Regions from separate parts of the Lysinibacillus sp. FSL K6-0102 genome, predicted to be linked through region 3. Evidence: riboswitches for the same ligand, from Rfam matches in the RefSeq annotation. Region 3 holds a riboswitch; each other region holds the start of a gene.
What was found. A riboswitch is a leader RNA that binds a small molecule or an ion and turns the genes downstream of it on or off. The one in region 3 is predicted to bind cobalamin.
Positions count from the first base shown of each region.

Region 1 (4,491 bases), 660 kb from region 3:
TCCGCTTTATCTAGGATGGTTTCATCTTTCCCTAGCACGACTGAAAAAGCAATTTTCTTGCCACATGGTGACCAGACAGGGGAGGTCGCTCCATTTTTACAATGTGTCACCTGTTTTGCCTCTCCACCTGCTCTCGAAAGAACATAAATTTGCGACTTACCTGTTCTCGTTGACAAAAATGCAATTTGACTGCCATCTGGTGACCAAACAGGGGAACTCGTCGTTCTATCTTCACCAAATGTCCATTGCTGTGGTGTTTTGTCCTTCAAGTTTATGTAAAACAAATTCGATATATAGTCATTTTTCTTCTCGTCCATACGAGTCTCTACATAAACTACCTCTGTCCCATCTGGTGAAAGCTGTGGATCTGCTACTGATTTTAAGTGATAAAGATCTTCTGGTTGAATCCCTTGTTTCGATGTCATGTTCTTGCTCCTTTGTATTGTAATTTTCTGTGCCTTATTACAATACTTCGACACCCTAAGTAATATTCCTGCTATTTAATTGAATTTTTTACTAGTTCCCAATATTCTGCTGACTTTGTTCTGCGATAAAATTTATAAAAGGGCTCATTTGGGCGAGCATGCTCCTTATAAAGGTTTATCAGGTGCAGTAAAAAATCTTCAATTTGTGTGACGTCTACCCTCTTAGCGAATAACGTGCCAGCCTGTGCCTTTGCTCCCATCGGTACTGCCCCTAAATAGACATCAAAGCTTTCTTGTTGGTAAACGAGTCCAATATCATCATAGACTGCATTGTAGCAAGCTGATGCACAGCCATTAATATTGACACGCACTCTTGCAGGTACCTTCATCCCCTCTATGGCATGATAGAGCTGTTCGGTTATCGGAGCAGCCTCCATTTTCTCCCCATCACAAAAATCGCAGGCCTTCATGGCTATGATTGAACCAGAGGGAGCAACATAAAGACCTGCTTCCTGTAAGGCTTGCACCGCTTCTGTGGCATCGCACGTTGGTATGGATACGAGTATACTATAGGAAGCAGAATATTTTATCGCCCCCTTTTCGCCAGCAATTTCGGCTATCTTTTGGAATTGTGCAGGAGTATAATGCTTATTAATAATGCCAGGGCTAACGGCTAGACGGGTAAACTCACCATGACGGTTCAGTGTTTCAAATGTTTGATCTGGTACATTTTTTTGAAATGCGTTCATTTTTATCGCTCCTTATAAAAAAGGAGCTAGCAAAACGCTAGCTCGAATGGATTAAAAGTTTTCAGGATAGAAGCCCTTTGCTAAAATTTCAATGGCCTCTGCCGCACGAACCCCTTCAGACGCTGCTGAAAGTGGCAGGATGACAAAGCGCTCATTTTTGACCGCTTCCATCTCCTTTAAGGCTGGATCATTTTTTAAGAATTGGATCTTTTGGTCTGCCGTTGTTTCACCGTAATCAATCACGACAACTACCTCTGGGTTGCGGTCTACTGCATCTTCCTTCGACACAGTTGTCCAGCCTGATTCCACATCACCAAAGATATTTTGTCCACCCGCGATTGTCACAAGCTCATTCATAAAGTTTTGACCAGCTGTAAATACATCCTTTTCACCGCTATCAAACACAAGAACACGTAATTTTTCGCTATCTTTTGGTAATTTAGCTTGTACTGCCTCTACATCTTTCGTCATTTGCTCAATTAAAGCTTCGCCACGATCCTCAATACGGAAAATCTTTGCGATATTGCGAATATCAGTGAAAATATCCTCTATGGTTGGCTTTGTCATGTTGGAAGCCGTATGTAAATACGTATGGATGCCTAATTCTTCAAGCTCTTCTGGTGTGCCTACACCCTTTTCGCCAAAGCCACTTTTCCAGCCAGCATATAGGAAATCTGCCTCGGCATCGATGACTTGCTCCTTCGTTGGGTATTGATCGGAAAGAACAGGGACCTTATCGTATGCCTCTTGCAGTGGTTCATAGATTTTATCATCTAAGTAAGCTGTCCCTACCATAGAATCCTCTAAACCAAGTGCTAACATAATTTCTGTCACATGTTGATTTAAGCTAATCGCTTTTGTTGGTGCTTCCGTATATGTTTGAGTTGTGTCATTATTTTTAATGGTTACTTCTGCTGCCGCCTCAGATGGCTCAACCTTTTCACCTTGTGCAGCTGATTCCGTTTTGTCCTTTGCGTTACAAGCCCCTAAAACAGCGACCAAGGCAATGATCATCATCAGCCATATACTTTTCCATTTCTTCATGTCCTTTTCTCCTTTGCTGTTAAAATATAGAAAGAAATCAGAGACTTCTTTACTACTAAGGTAGTTGGAAGGGCATAAAAAAACCCTCTTGTCGCCAAGAGAGTAGCATAGTGAAATAACGGTATCATTACCTTCATCACTATCCCCATCCTCGTGGTTCTTAGTCAAAAAATACATACTGGCAGGTATCCTGGCTTAGGTTCATCATCTATACGCCTTCCCATAGTTTCACTACAGTGGCATGCTGTATAGACTCCCCATTTACAGTTGCGGGACAGCATCGGAATTGCACCGATTTCCCTTTTAAGCAAATGACAAATGCCATTTGCACCAATACGTTCTATAATGGTCAATACTATTGATAGACTAGCAGAAGAAAATTTATCGCGCAATCAGTAGTATGACACTAAAAGTATAATCATCATTATATTAGCACTATTTCGACATAAAGACGAACTATTTTACAAGAAATATAGAAGCTAGTATTCTGTTACAATAAAAAGATAGCATTCTATAGAAACGAGGATTTCTTATGTACAAAACGATCGGTGTACTTGCGCACGTGGATGCAGGAAAAACGACCTTCTCTGAGCAAGTGCTTTTTCATACAAATAGTATTCAAGCACGGGGGCGTGTTGATCATCAGGATACCTTTCTTGATCATCATGAGCTAGAGCGCAGACGGGGCATTACGATATTTGCCGAGCAAGGGCGCATGAATATTGGCGATGATACATACACATTGATTGATACGCCAGGGCATGTCGATTTCTCCCCTGAGATGGAGCGTGCCATTCGTGTGATGGATTATGCCATTATTATCATTAGCGCTGTCGAAGGGATACAGGGCCATACAGAAACAGTGTGGCAACTTTTACGTCAATACCATGTCCCTACCTTCTTCTTTATCAATAAAATGGATCGTGAGGGTGCCAATATGGAGGCTGTCATCAGACAGCTTCGCAAAGATTGCTCTCAGCATGTATTGTTCATCGATGAGCCACTGCGAGCAGACTATGTATCAAATAATATTATGGAATGGCTGGCGGAGCGCGACGAAAAATTGCTTGATGCCTTTCTAAATGAGTCATTGGAGCATGAACAGTGTCTTGCTCAATTAAAGGAAATGATTAAAAATGAAGGTGCCTTCCCTTGCTTTGCTGGCTCGGCCTTAAAGGATGAGGGCATTCAGGAATTTCTTGACCAGCTCCCGCTGTTAACGGCTTCCCATTTTGACAAGGATGCCCCGTTTGAGGGCGAGGTTTTTAAGATTCGTCATGATGGGCACCAGCGTTTAACCTTTATGAAGGCAACCAAGGGCTCGTTGCATGTACGAGATGAATTTTCATTTGACGAAGTAACAGAAAAAGTGACCGAAATTCGCCTTTATAACGGCAGTCGCTTTGAGACCGTTCAACAGGTAGAGGCAGGAGAAATTTTCGCTGTCAAAGGACTGAGCCAGGCAAACATTGGGGATCGAATCGGTACAACGATGCTATCACAGCCCTATGAGCTTGTCCCAACCTTACAGGCAAAGGTTCAATATGAGGGTGATCAGCATATCAAGGAAGTGCTACAGATTTTCCGTTTACTCGAAGCAGAAGAGCCGTCCTTGCGTGTGGTCTGGCAGGAAAAATTTCAGGAAATCCATGTGCATATTATGGGTGCCATTCAATTGGAGGTCCTGACAGAGGTATTAATGACGCGTTTTTCATTAGCTGTCTCCTTTGGTGAGCCGCAAATTTTATACATGGAAACCATTGCGACGACCGTAACGGGCTATGGTCATTTCGAGCCCCTCAAGCATTATGCAGAAGTTCATTTATTAATGGAGCCAAATCCACGTGGAACAGGTAATACCTTCACCAATGCCTGTCATGCCGATCATTTATCTGTAGGCAATCAGCGCCTTGTTGAAAAGCATCTGTTTGAGCGTGACCATCATGGGCTACTGACAGGCTTCCCTGTAACAGATATTCATTTTACACTTCTAACAGGTCGCGGGCACAATGAACATACATCGGGGGGAGATTTCCGTGAAGCCAGTTTCCGTGCCCTGCGTCAGGGGCTGGAGCAGGCACAAAATGTTCTACTTGAACCCTATTATCGCTTTAAAATGAAAGCTTCAAACGACTTTATCGGTCGTATGATGACTGATATTCAGCAAGCAGCAGGCACGTTCGATGACCCGATTTTATCCGAAACGGATGTTATCCTAACAGGTCGTGCACCTGTTGCCACTTTAATGAGCTACAGCACAACCTTTGCCGCCT
Region 1 covers NZ_JBBOPH010000001.1:2,383,918-2,388,408, reverse strand. The annotation lists gene NYE73_RS12095 (S9 family peptidase) at 1-425, opposite strand, end outside; gene NYE73_RS12090 (precorrin-3B methylase) at 497-1,174, opposite strand; gene NYE73_RS12085 (ABC transporter substrate-binding protein) at 1,226-2,218, opposite strand; cobalamin riboswitch at 2,382-2,568, opposite strand; gene NYE73_RS12080 (elongation factor G) at 2,751-4,491, shown strand, end outside.
Region 1: it holds a riboswitch for cobalamin, as region 3 does, so the genes downstream of both, NYE73_RS12085 (ABC transporter substrate-binding protein) here and NYE73_RS15570 ((2Fe-2S) ferredoxin domain-containing protein) in region 3, are expected to answer to the same signal.

Region 2 (4,491 bases), 1.8 Mb from region 3:
CAAAATTCCCGTCGCTATGCAAAAAGACAGCTTACTTATTTCCGTAATAAAATGGATGTCCATTTTATTACGCCGGATGATCGATTATAAGAATAAAGAAAAATTTCTAAAAATTACTAATTGATAAATTGGTAGAACGTGCTACTATAGGAATGAAGAGGTAGAAAGTTAGTAGGGAGGCTATTTGATGAAATCAATCAATTTGCAAGATACGTTCTTGAACCAACTACGTAAAAACAGTGTTTTTGTAACTGTATTTCTGTTAAACGGATTTCAGTTAAAAGGGACTGTGAAATCATATGATAATTTTACAGTATTACTACTTGATGCTGAAAATAAGCAGCACCTAATCTACAAGCATGCCATTTCTACATTCGTACCAGCAAAACAAATAGAGTTTTTAGAGACAGAAGTATAATAAGTTTGTTAAACAGTTAGTGTTCTCACACTGGCTGTTTTTTTTGCTACAAGCTATAATGATAGTGGAATTTGATATTTTGGAGGACAAAGTTTATGAAAACAATGGAAACAACACAATTATTAGATCTGTTAGATGCAAATGAGGACCTATATATTATCGATGTACGTGAAGAGGATGAAGTAGCCCATGGCATGATCCCAGGTGCTCAACATATTGCACTCGGAACTATCCCTGAACGTTTAGAGGAATTAGATGTAGAAAAGCCATATATTATTGTATGCAAGGCTGGAGCTCGTTCTGCCAATGCGTGTGCTTACTTAGAGGCCCAAGGATTTGATGTAACAAACCTTGAAGGCGGCATGCTGGCTTATGATGGAGAATTAGAATTTAAATAAATCATGAAAAAAGAAAGAGTATACACTCTTTCTTTTTTCATGATTATTTTTTCAAGGGGCATCCATGATAAAATTAAAATTCTCTTCAAAGTTTTTGTAGATATTAACATTTTTTTGTCCCTGCACTTTTGAAGCATAACTAGCAAAGTTTAGACCAGCTCCATAAATTTGTAGTGCTCCATTCGCCAAATCCCCTTTTTGGAGAAGCTCAATGCCATCTTTCAAGAAATTTTGACTCTCCTCGAAATGACACTCCGTAATGTATTTATCACCACTATGAAATAACTTTAAATTTTCTAGTATTTTATTTGCTGTCTCTTCACTGATCGAAGCGTCGATATTGATTAACAACTGATTGATCGGTTTTACGAGTTTGGCATAGAGGCTATCGTGCGTTTCACAGGTTTCAGCAATAGCGTTTCTTAATTGTTTTGCATTCATCGTATCTACTCCTAACTTTTCATCGTTTTACTATTGATACTTACCCTAATTTTAATCATAGAAATAATTTATGTTTACATTGAACAGATTATTAAGGTTTCAACTTTTATGTTCAACATTACTCAGTGAATTGGCAGAACATATGCTATGGAAGGTAGAGATGATTGAAAAGTCTGTAGTTTACTTGTTATGGCAATTGATTCAGTAATGGATTTTTGTACAAGCCGAGTGTTAGACATAGAGAATTCTAAAAAGCACTAATTATGGAAGACTAGGAATCAAGTGAAGGATTCATTTATTGTGACAAGCTCTTGATAAGCTTTTATTGTGAATAGCAGTATGTACTAAGTTAACACTCAAAAAATTTTTTCCTCTTGACACTAAAAAAGTTGTAAAGTAGATTTAACATAATTACATAAAAGCAATAGGTGCCCATTAGGGAGAATAGGGAATAAAGTGAAAAGCTTTAGCGGACCCGCCACTGTATAAGGGAATTTCATAGTGTATGCCACTAGCAAATTGCTGGGAAGGTACTATGAGGTGTTGAACTTGAGCCAGGAGACCTGCCTACATGCTTTAGAAGATATAGATGATGGAAAAGTCTGTAGTTTATTTGTCATGACAATAAACTACAGACTTTTTATTTTGTCTTAATGAGAACGAGAGGAGAAATAATCATGCAATTATTACAAGACACGATTCAAAACATTCAGGGGGCTGATATGAAAAGTATGGAGCAAGCTAGAAAGCGGATTGATGCGCTTTGTAAGCCCCCAGGTAGCTTGGGTAAACTAGAATCACTTGCCGTACAGCTCTCTGGTATAACAGGACAATTATATCCGATGGTCGACAAAAAAGTGATGATTGTCTGTGCTGCAGATCATGGTGTTTGCGAGGAAGGTGTAACCACGAATCCACAAGATGTTACGGTCTTTCAAACATTAAATTTTCCTAAGGGGGGTACAGGCGTTTGTGCGATTGCGGGGATTACCAATGCAAAGGTGGTCACAGTAGATGTGGGTGTAAAAGAAGATATTCCACTTGATGCAGGTGTCATTATTCATAAAATTAAATATGGTACAGATAACATGGCACAAGGTCCAGCTATGGCCAAACAAGAAGCCATTCAATCGATAGAAGTAGGAATCCGTGTGGCCACTGAGGAAATCATAAAAGGTGCTGATGTACTTGGGACTGGAGAAATGGGCATCGGCAATACAACACCAAGTGCTGCGATATTAGCTGTTTTGACGGGATGCAACCCTATCGAAGTAACGGGGTTTGGTGCAGGAGTAGGCCAAGGAGGCATTGCCTATAAAGCGGCAGTTATTGAAAAAGCAATTACCTTAAATAAGCCTAATCCAAATGATGTTATTGATGTTCTGGCTAAGGTTGGAGGGTTAGAGATAGGGGCGATGACAGGTATTATTCTTGGCGCTGCTGCCCATCGTAAACCTGTTGTCATTGATGGATTTATTTCGACTATAGCCTCCCTCATTGCTTATAAGCTCGAACCAAAAGTAATCGATTATATCATTCCTTCCCATGCTTCAGAGGAACCAGGGGCAAAAATTGCCGCTGCCTTACTAGGCATTGAACCAATGTTGCACATGAATATGCGTTTAGGCGAAGGTTCTGGAGCAGCCTTAGCCTTTCCTATTTTAGATGCAGCTTGCTCGATGATGAAAAACATGGTGACTTTAGAAGAATCAATGCAGTTGTTAAAAAGATAAAAACAATAAAACAGCCAATGACTTAATTTTTGGTCATTGGCTGAATGATATTTATGCACGATTTAATTTTCGTAATGGCAAGCGCCACTTCATCATATAGGAAAGAATACGTAAAGCTGTAATCACTGCGAATAAAATATAAAGGAAAATGTCCCCTGTAAAAACCTCGAATCCGATTAGCAGTCCAGCAAGAGCTGCCCAAACACCATAAACTTCATCACGGAGAACTAATGGTTTTCTTCTAGCTAATAAATCTCGTACAATACCCCCACCTGAACCTGTCAAAACAGCAGCTACAATGACTGCGCTTACTGGCATATCAAGCTTGACAGCATAGAGTGCGCCTTGAATAGCGAATGCTGATAAGCCAATCGCATCTGTGAAGTTACCCCAACGATGCCAATGTTGAATCAGATGATGCGGAAAAATAAAGAATATCGTAATCGCAGCAAGCGCTATTTGAAACATCATATCCTGTCCCCAAAGTGTTGTGACAGGTAGTCCAATGAGTAAATTTCGGATAGCTCCTCCACCAAAAGCAGTCACAATACCAAGTATATATACACCGAATAAATCGTATTCTTCTTCCATGGCAATAATTGCCCCAGAAATAGCAAAGGCAATTGTTCCTATAATACTAAAAACCTCCCAAGCCATCCCTTTCACCCCTTCTATCAATAAATAAACTTTATTAAAAGTTAAAAGACTTTTTACGTAACAGAATCTATGAATTTAATAGCCAAAATAGGTCATTAAATACGCATCTTGAAATGAGTCCGCACATTAGCTTAGCGTAAAATCCTCTTAGAAACAATAGGCAAGTTTTACAGGTGCACATACAAATTGATAAAATGTGATTAAAATAAAGAAAACATTCGTCAAAAGCGTTCATATACCAGTAGTTAGTTAGGGAATTCTAGAGTGATTGAAGTCAATTTAGATAGTCAATAAATCTTACTGATTGAAATGCGAGACATTGTGAAATGGAGAAGAAAGAATGACGTTTACATCAAATTTATCAACAGAAACGCTATTGCTAGCGGCAAAAGTAGAGGAGCAAGTTCGGCCTTATCATGCCAATGTAGAAGAAATGGCGTTCTACAATCAGCAGAAGGTGCTAGCAGCTTTCAGAAAGCATCAAGTAAGTGATTATCATTTACACCCATCAAACGGCTATGGCTATGATGATGAGGGGCGCGATAATCTAGAGCGTGTTTATGCGGAGGTATTTGGTGCAGAGGCAGCCATAGTCCGACCACAAATTATTTCAGGCACACATGCAATCACGCTTAGTCTATTCGGTGTTTTGCGTCCTGGTGATGAGCTGCTTTATATTTCTGGTCAGCCATATGATACATTGCAATCCATTGTCGATGGTGGTGATAAAGATACAGGTTCACTGAAAGATTATAAAATCGGTTATCGACATGTGGATTTACTAGATAATCAGGTTATTGATTGGGCAGGTGTAGAAGCGGCCATTACAGCACAAACCAAAATG
Region 2 covers NZ_JBBOPH010000001.1:1,229,834-1,234,324, forward strand. The annotation lists gene miaA (tRNA (adenosine(37)-N6)-dimethylallyltransferase MiaA) at 1-90, shown strand, start outside; gene hfq (RNA chaperone Hfq) at 188-418, shown strand; gene NYE73_RS05735 (rhodanese-like domain-containing protein) at 514-816, shown strand; gene NYE73_RS05740 (hypothetical protein) at 868-1,257, opposite strand; cobalamin riboswitch at 1,667-1,842, shown strand; gene cobT (nicotinate-nucleotide--dimethylbenzimidazole phosphoribosyltransferase) at 1,935-2,990, shown strand; gene NYE73_RS05750 (trimeric intracellular cation channel family protein) at 3,042-3,647, opposite strand; gene NYE73_RS05755 (methionine gamma-lyase family protein) at 3,988-4,491, shown strand, end outside.
Region 2: it holds a riboswitch for cobalamin, as region 3 does, so the genes downstream of both, cobT (nicotinate-nucleotide--dimethylbenzimidazole phosphoribosyltransferase) here and NYE73_RS15570 ((2Fe-2S) ferredoxin domain-containing protein) in region 3, are expected to answer to the same signal.

Region 3 (4,491 bases):
CCTCGTGCAATCAATAAAATCGCTGTGTCTTCCTGCTCTTGTTCTGAATTAAAGCCAATTTCAGCTAGGCGATCTTGTAAAATGGCAAAGATTTCATCATGGATACCAATTGTTTGACCATATGTGAAGGTAATCGTTGGATAATGCTCACGCGCATGCTCGATTTCCGCTGGAATATGCAGTTTTGAATGGCCTGCATGCAGTAAAATGATTGGAATTACATGTACCTCTGTAGCTCCCTTTTTCACACAGTTTGTAATACCTTCTTCGATGTTAGGTGAAGCAAATTCAAGGAAACAAGTTTCCACTAAAAATTGTTCATCAATACGAGGTGTCATTTGTTCGATAAATGTACGAACCTCATCATTTCCTGCTGCTAAACGGCTCCCATGGCCGACAAATAAAATAGCTTTCATCTCTCTACTCCTTACTAGTCGCCGCACGGAGCTGGCTCTACTTTTATTTTGGAAGACATATCTTGATACGTAAAATGCAGTATCTTTTTCACACGTTTAAAATATTTAAACAAGCGTTCATTTGGATGAGCATTTGCTTTATATTCTTCAATAATATCTGTAATGAGTGGAATCAGCTGCTCAGGCTCCAGCCCTTCTACAACAGGCTGTGCTGCGTGTGCTGTACGACCGACTGGTTTTGCTCCAATAAAGACATCAAATTTACTTTTGCGGTAGACGATGCCAATATCATCAAATACAGCCCGATAACAGGCCATCCCACAGCCATTAAAGCCAATATTTAATGTCTTCGGTAAGGACATACCGCCTAGTTTTTCTTGTATTTCCTCTGCATATGGTATTGAATCAGCCTTTTCACCGTAGCAAAAATCACAAGCCTTCAGTGATAACACATCACCAATCGGGGCTAATAAAAACCCTACTTCCTGTAATTTCTCTGTGATCTGTTCAGGGGCAGTCGTTGGTATTTTCAAATGAATTTGATGATCTGGTGTGTATTCCATCGTCCCCTCATCCCCAACGACCTCCGCTAACGTCATCATTTGCTGGGGAGTAAAAAACTTATTGGCTACACCAGGACTTACTGCTAATTCAAAAATAGATTCTATTTTTTGCTGTACAAGCTTCGGTGTTACTTTGACTGCGCTTGTCCCTTTTACCATTGCAAGTGCCGCTGTAGCCATTTCAAGAGCTGTTTTTTTCGGCTTTGGCGTAGCGGCTATACTGGGTTTATTAAAGCGCCCTGCATTAGGGTCAGCAGTAAAGTCATTTCGCGCTGTTCCTGTCTCTTGGTTCATTGCCCAAGGTTCATTTTCTTCGCGTAAACGTTGATGTGGACGTAATGGCTGTTTCTCTTCACCCAGGGTATATTTACGTTGGTAACCGCGGGGCGTAATCATCTTATTGTCATAGAAAAATGTTGACGAATTCCCGATAATGACAGTTGTCAACATACCAATATCATGTTCTAGCATTTCTGCTAGTGTTGTCATGGTCACTTCTTGACGTTCTCGATAGGCACTTTTCACAAGCCCAACTGGTGTGTCTGGCGAACGATATTCTAAGAGTATTCGTTGAGCCTCGACAATTTGTCTTGTTCGACGTCCACTTTTAGGATTGTATAAAGCAATGACAAAGTCCGCCATTGCAGCTGCCTCGACACGCTTTGCAATTAAATTCCAAGGTGTTAGATGGTCACTCAAACTGATTGTACAAGCATCATGCATAATAGGTGCACCAAGTATGCTAGCGCATGAATTAATCGCAGAAATCCCAGGAACAATTTCTACTTCAATTCCTGTTGCTTCTGTCCAGCCTAGCTCAATTAACACCTCATAGACTAAACCCGCCATGCCATAGACGCCTGCATCACCACTCGAAATTACTGAGACGATGCTCCCTGCTTCGGCTTGACGAACGGCTTCCTGTGCACGCGACACTTCTTCTGTCATGCCTGTACTAACAATCGATTTTGCACTTACTAAATCTTGAATCAGCTCTACATAGGTTTTATAGCCTATAATCATATCACTTTGTTGTAAAGCCTCTACTGCACGTGTCGTAATATGCTTAAAATCTCCAGGTCCAAAGCCTACTACGAAAATTTTTCCTTTTTGCGCCATGTTGTTACCCCTCTTTCACCTTTTCGATCCCTTTAATGGCAGTTGTTTGAGCAGTACGCTGTAATGTACCTTCACGAAGTGTAAAGACATGTTCGTTGTATAAGGATTCATGATGTAAATCTTGTACTAGTGTTCTAGCATGCTCTGTTGATGGCACACGATACCAGTTTCCTTGAGGATAAGCGATTACCACACAAGCATCCTTGCAGCGTCCATTACAGCGCGTTCTTGTCGTATGTATTTCCTGATCGAGTGCTTGCCGCTGTATCTCATCTCGAATGGCTAAGGTAATTTCCTCCCCATCCTTTTTCATGCAGCTACTGCCATTGCAAATAAAGAGATGTGTTTTCATCCCCTCTAAATTCCAAGTTGTCATCTTCTGTCTCCCCTCATTTGCTTTTTGGAAAAAGAAAAACCTTTACTCTATAACGAAGAGTAAAGGTTTTGTAGAAGCCAAATAAAAACGAATAGAATGAAATACAGGTACCCGCTTTCGCTTCAACTTCTCCCTCCGAAAAGTTTGCATGCACAATCAAATAAGCAGGTTTCCTGACTTAAGCTTCATTTTACTGTCGCACCTTCCCAAGTTTGTACCAGTGGCTTTGCGATTTCATCAGCTATTACAGTAGCGGGGGCTGTATTGGATTTTCACCAATTTCCCTATTATCTCGAACTATTCGAGCACTTATTGACGTTTTATATGAAATTTTTATTAGAATTTTAAATAGAAAACTGTCTTTATCATATCTTATTATTTTAAAATTTCAATATTTCTTTAAAAATTTATGACAAATTTATCAATTTTGAATGGAACTAGGTATGAATTTTATACAATCTATATAATTTGCGCACAAAATTTTATCAGAATATTCACCGTTGACCTTTAATTTAAAAAATTTCATAAAAGGTATAGCATATTTATGGAAATTCATGTTACACTTTGTCGTGAAATCTCACAATTTGAATGTTTTTCGGTGCAAAGTGCTTGTCATTTTGCTTAAAAGGGAAGCCGGTTTGAGTCCGGCGCGGTCCCGCCACTGTAATAGGGAGCTTTATAGAATATGTCACTGTCCAACGGATGGGAAGACCTATAAAGCATTGAACTAGAGCCAGGAGACCTGCCGAAAAATAAGTGATCGTTTCAACCTACGAGGATAGGTGTGCGGCTTAGCAGATGAGACTGTTATTTGCTTTTTTAGCTATGCACTTTTCCACCTAAGGAGAAGTGCTTTTTTTAATTACGCACGCAATATTCTAAAAATCTATTAATTAGTTAGGAGGAAAGCTTTTTGACATTATCATGGTGGAAACTTAGTTATTTTTTACTGGCCTTTTTAATCGTGCCAAAACGTGCCTTTGCCATGCATATCATGGAAGGTTTTTTACCAATCGAATGGGCTATTTTTTGGTGGGTGATCTCTATCCCATTTATCATTCTAGGATTGCGTTCTATTCGAAAAACCATTGATGAAAATCCTGAAACAAAAATGCTTTTGGGGCTTTCAGGAGCCTTTGCCTTTGTGCTATCCGCCCTAAAAATCCCTTCAGTTACAGGTAGTTGTTCTCACCCAACTGGTGTAGGACTTGGGACAGTACTCTTTGGCCCTCTAGCAATGAGTGTAATTGGAACAATCGTTTTATTATTTCAATCTTTATTATTAGCTCATGGAGGAATTACAACTTTAGGGGCTAATGCCTTTTCTATGGCTATTGTTGGTCCTTTTATTGCTTACTTTGTCTTTAAAGGGGCTCAAAAAGTAGGGTTGTCATTTTCACTAGCCATATTCTTTGCAGCTATGCTTGGTGATTTAGGTACATACATTGTGACTTCTGTACAACTAGCACTAGCCTTTCCTTCAGAGGTTGGAGGCTTTATGGCATCCTTTACAAAGTTTGCAGGTATTTTTGCCTTAACTCAAATTCCTTTAGCAGTGAGTGAAGGAATTTTAACGGTCATTGTGATGAATTTCTTGAAAAAATACAATGTTAGCGAATTAAAAACGTTACGTGTTTTCTCAACAAAGGAGGCACATTAACAAATGAAAAAAAATTTATTGTTATTAGCAATTGTTGTGTTGTTAGCCATCATTCCCTTATTCATACAAAAAGGTGCTGAATTTGGTGGTGCTGATGGAGAAGCAGAAGCAGCTATTGGTGAAATTAATGCGGAATATGAACCATGGTTTGAAAGTCTATGGGAGCCACCAAGTGGTGAAATCGAAAGCTTATTATTCGTGCTACAGGCAGCTATAGGAGCTGGCTTTATTGGCTACTTCATCGGCTATATGCGTGGCAAACACAAAGAAGGTTAACCATTATGTTACTCATTGATAAGTATGCCTATCTGAATAAGCTAGCGTCCGTTCATCCGCTAGAAAAAATGATATTTTCAC
Region 3 covers NZ_JBBOPH010000001.1:3,046,430-3,050,920, forward strand. The annotation lists gene NYE73_RS15560 (sirohydrochlorin chelatase) at 1-416, opposite strand, end outside; gene cobJ (precorrin-3B C(17)-methyltransferase) at 431-2,098, opposite strand; gene NYE73_RS15570 ((2Fe-2S) ferredoxin domain-containing protein) at 2,103-2,474, opposite strand; cobalamin riboswitch at 2,621-2,802, opposite strand; cobalamin riboswitch at 3,054-3,238, shown strand; gene NYE73_RS15575 (energy-coupling factor ABC transporter permease) at 3,388-4,134, shown strand; gene NYE73_RS15580 (energy-coupling factor ABC transporter substrate-binding protein) at 4,138-4,410, shown strand; gene cbiQ (cobalt ECF transporter T component CbiQ) at 4,416-4,491, shown strand, end outside.

Region 4 (4,491 bases), 2.5 Mb from region 3:
AGGGCAAAGCATACAGATCGACAGGGTGAGCCTCGCCTTCAAAGATATGATGCCTATGGTGAAGAGATATCGGAGGTTTGGGTTAATGATGGCTATAAAAAAACGATTGAAGAGACATATAATACTGGGATTGTAGGCTATGTACACAAGCATATTCCGCAGCTAGGACACAAGGGGAATTATGTTTATAGCTTTGCACAAGGTTATTTGCTATCACATGCAGAGCCCGGTTTTTATTGTCCGGTAACATTGACAATGGCAACTGCCTATCTATTAGATCATTATGCAGATGAAGAGGTAAAGCAGCGTTTTTTACCACATGTGTGTGCAACAGGTGACACAGATTTATATGAAGGTGCGACCTTTTTAACAGAACGTCAAGGGGGCTCTGACGTAGGTGCAAATGTGGTGGAGGCGAGAAAGGATGGCACTGCTTATCGTCTATATGGTGAAAAATATTTTGCATCCAATGCGGGCATGTGTGGTGTAGCGATGGTATTGGCACGTCTAGAAGGTGCGCCAGCAGGTTCCAAAGGCTTAACATTGTTTGCAGTTCCTTGGCGCAAAGAAGATGGAACAACAAATCATCTACGTATTCGCCGACTGAAAGATAAGCTAGGCGTTCGGGCAGTTCCCTCTGGTGAGGTAGAATTTGATGGTACACTTGCCTATGTTGTAGGGGAGCAAAATAAAGGGATTTATTATATGCTAGAAGCACTAAATCTCTCTAGAATTTGTAATGCAGTCGCTTCAATTGGTATTATGCGTCGCGGCTTCTTAGAGGCAAAACATTATGTAAGCAATCGACATGCATTTGGCAAGCCCTTAACACAGTACCCTATGATTCAGGATACTTTAGGGAAATTTGCAGCTAAGTTGCACGTGGAAGTAGCGACAGTTTTTGACCTTATCCAATTATACGATAAAGTGACAAGTGGACAGGGAACTCAGCAAGATCTTATTATGAATCGTTTATATATTGCCATTATGAAAAAGGAAACAGCAGAGCAAGCTGTTCATTATGCTAGTGAGGCAATTGAATTACACGGAGGTAATGGCTATATAGAAGACTTTGTAACGCCCCGCTTATTAAGAGACGCCCAAGTGTTAACGGTGTGGGAGGGGACGGCTAATATTTTGGCCTTAGAACTCATTCGTTTAGTAGATAAGTTTCATGCTCATGAACTGTTTGTACAGGAGATGGAGGAACGATTAGACAAATTAGCTGACAGCTTACTAGTACAAATCGTTAAAGAACAATTGGCGAATATGTCTGTGAAACTGCAAATTTTTAGCGCTTTAGACGAGGCAACGAAAACTTTTGAAGCTAAAGGTATGGCGGAAAAAATGGCTCACCTTTATGAAAGTGTCATAGCGGTTGAGTGGGCACATAAATTTGGTGGGAAATATGAAAAACTAGCAGACGTTTATTTAGAACAGACATGGTCATTAAGAGAAATGGGTGCTCAAATGAAAACAGTCCAATACTTTTCTGAAATTGTATAATGGCCGGGGAGTCGTCTTGAATGGAGGCGACTTTTTTCATTTTCATGTATAATGAAATCAACTGAATATTATAAAGGTTCTTTACTTAAGTAAAGTGAAAAGGGAAATCGGTGTAATTCCGATGCGGTCCCGCCACTGTAAGTGTGAGTTTTTTCAAATGATGCCACTGAAGATTTCGGGAAGGCTTGAAAAATCGCAAGTAGCACTAGCCAGGAGACCTGCCTTTATAACGACATGACAACCTACGAGGATAGGGTGGTGGATTTTGTATCAGTTTTTTGGTGCGATTTTGCCCCCTCATCGATCAAAGATGAGGGGTTTTATTTTGATGTAGAGTAAAGCGAAATGTCGCACGGATCAACGAAGGAGGATTCACATGAAGAAATTTTGGAAAATAGGATTATCAGCATTTTTAGCAGTAGGCTTGCTAGCTGCTTGTGGGCAGGAAGCAAAAGATAACAAACCATCTAACGAGCAGCAAACACAGCAAGAAACGGCCCAGGTGGATGAAGCAACATTCCCAATGACGATAACAGATGCCCTTGGTAAGGACATTACACTTGAAGCACCTCCTGAGAAAATTGTTTCACTTATTCCGAGTAATACTGAAATCCTTTTTGGACTAGGTTTAAATGATGAAATAGTTGGTGTTACGGACAACGACGATTATCCGCCAGAGGCAGCTGAGAAGGATAAGGTTGGCGGTATGGAATACGATATTGAAAAAATTATTGCCTTAAAACCAGATATCGTTTTTTCACACGAATCTAGCATGTCTCTTTCAGAAGAGGCTATTGCACAGCTTGAATCAGCAGGTTTGAAAGTATTTGTTGTAAAAAATGCACAAGACTTTAATGAAACATATACAACAATTGAGCAACTTGGACGTGCTACAGGGAAATTGCCAGAGGCAGAAAAAATTGTTGCTAATATGAAGGCAAAAGTAGAAGAAGTTTTGTCTAAAGTCAAGGATGTTGAACCCAAAAAAGTGTTAGTTGAAGCATCAGATGAGCCAGATATTTATACAGCTGGCAATGGTACATTTATGAACGCGATGCTTGAAATGATCAATGCAGAGAATGTAGCTGTAGATGGCGATAATTGGTATAAAATTGATGCAGAACAAATTATCGCAAAAAATCCAGATGTCATCGTGGTGACATATCATTATGTACCAGATATTTTAATGAAAATACCAAAACGTGCGGGCTTTGATACGATTAATGCCGTAAAAAATAATGCGATTGTGCAGGTAGATGAAAGTACGACAAGTCGTCAAGGGCCACGTTTAGCTGAAGGTCTAGAAGAATTAGCAAAAGCAATCTATCCTGAGGTATTTAAGTGAAAAAAATAGCACTAGCCTATACATTAACATGTACGCTTCTTCTTATTAGCATCTGGTGTGGCGTAGCGATAGGCTCGGTTCATATTCCATTAGAAGTATTGTGGAATAAGGCGGTTGATGAAACAGCCGCCAATATCTTTTGGAAAATTCGTTTGCCTCGCGTGTTATTAGCGGGACTAGTAGGCGCATCTCTAGCTATTGCTGGAGCAGCTTTCCAAGGTTTATTAAAAAATCCATTAGCAGATCCATATACACTAGGGGTTTCGTCAGGAGCTTCTGTTGGTGCTGTTTTAACGATCTTTTTTAGTATTTCTATACCTGTTGTCGGTTTGTATGCGCTGCCAATCTTCAGTATGATTGGTGCTATCATTACGATGGTAGTTGTTATGAGCTTTGCTAGACTCGTAGACCGCTCATTAAAAATGGAAACGTTGATATTAACAGGCGTTATTTTTAGTTCATTTTTAGGTTCCCTCATTTCATTAATGATTGCCTTATCTGGTGAAGAATTACGTCAGGTAATAGGCTGGCTACTTGGTTCTGTTTCGATGCGTGGTTGGCCATATGTCCAAATGATCATTCCTTTTGTGATTGTTGGTTCAATTATGCTATGGACACAAAGACGAGAATTAAATGTCTTGTTGTATGGTGAAGAGCGAGCAAAACATTTAGGTGTTAATGTAAAGCGCAGTAAATATTTGATATTAGCAGGTGGCTCCATGTTAACTGGAGCGGCTGTAGCGGTTTCTGGCACAATTGGCTTTGTAGGATTAGTGGTGCCGCATATGACAAGGATGATTTGGGGTTCTGATCATCGCCACTTATTACCATTATCTTTTTTCAATGGTGCAACATTACTCATTATTTGCGACTTAGTAGCACGAACAATCATTGTGCCAAGAGAGCTACCAATTGGTGTTATTACGGCATTTATTGGAGCACCTGTTTTCTCCTATATTTTTTATAAGCAGCGAAGAAGCAAGGGGGTACGGGCATGATTGTTGTTGAACATCTATCAGGTGGCTATGAAGATGTACCAATCGTCAGGGACATTAGTTTTACTGTTGAAAAAGGAAAAATTCTTGGCATTCTAGGGCCGAATGGTAGCGGGAAATCCACATTATTAAAAGTAGTGAGTGGTATTTTACCAGCTACTGCTGGAACCATTTTGATTGATGGACAAAATATTCTTTCTTATAATGCTCGTGCTTTGGCGAAAAAAATGGCTGTATTACCACAGCTTCATGCAAATGCTTTCTCAAACAGTGTGAGAGAGGCAGTTTCACTGGGGCGCTACCCACACCAAACAGGCTTTTTCTCGAGTTGGTCCGAACAGGATGAACAGGCTGTGCAACATGCTATGCTACAAACAGGTGTAAAGCGATATGAGGATACACCAATGGAATTTTTATCTGGTGGTGAACAACAAAGAGTATTTGTAGCACAAGCCTTAGCTCAAACTGCAGAAATACTATTACTCGATGAACCAACTAATCATTTAGATATTGCCCACCAACGTCAAATTTTAGATATGGTGCGGAAGGAAGCCATGGAGTGCGGTTTAACAGTTGTTATGGTACTACATGATATGAATTTAGCTTCTCTTTATTGTGATGAATTATTGCTGATGGAAAGCGGAC
Region 4 covers NZ_JBBOPH010000001.1:570,830-575,320, forward strand. The annotation lists gene NYE73_RS02720 (acyl-CoA dehydrogenase family protein) at 1-1,506, shown strand, start outside; cobalamin riboswitch at 1,564-1,746, shown strand; gene NYE73_RS02725 (ABC transporter substrate-binding protein) at 1,883-2,851, shown strand; gene NYE73_RS02730 (FecCD family ABC transporter permease) at 2,848-3,849, shown strand; gene NYE73_RS02735 (adenosylcobinamide amidohydrolase) at 3,846-4,491, shown strand, end outside.
Region 4: it holds a riboswitch for cobalamin, as region 3 does, so the genes downstream of both, NYE73_RS02725 (ABC transporter substrate-binding protein) here and NYE73_RS15570 ((2Fe-2S) ferredoxin domain-containing protein) in region 3, are expected to answer to the same signal.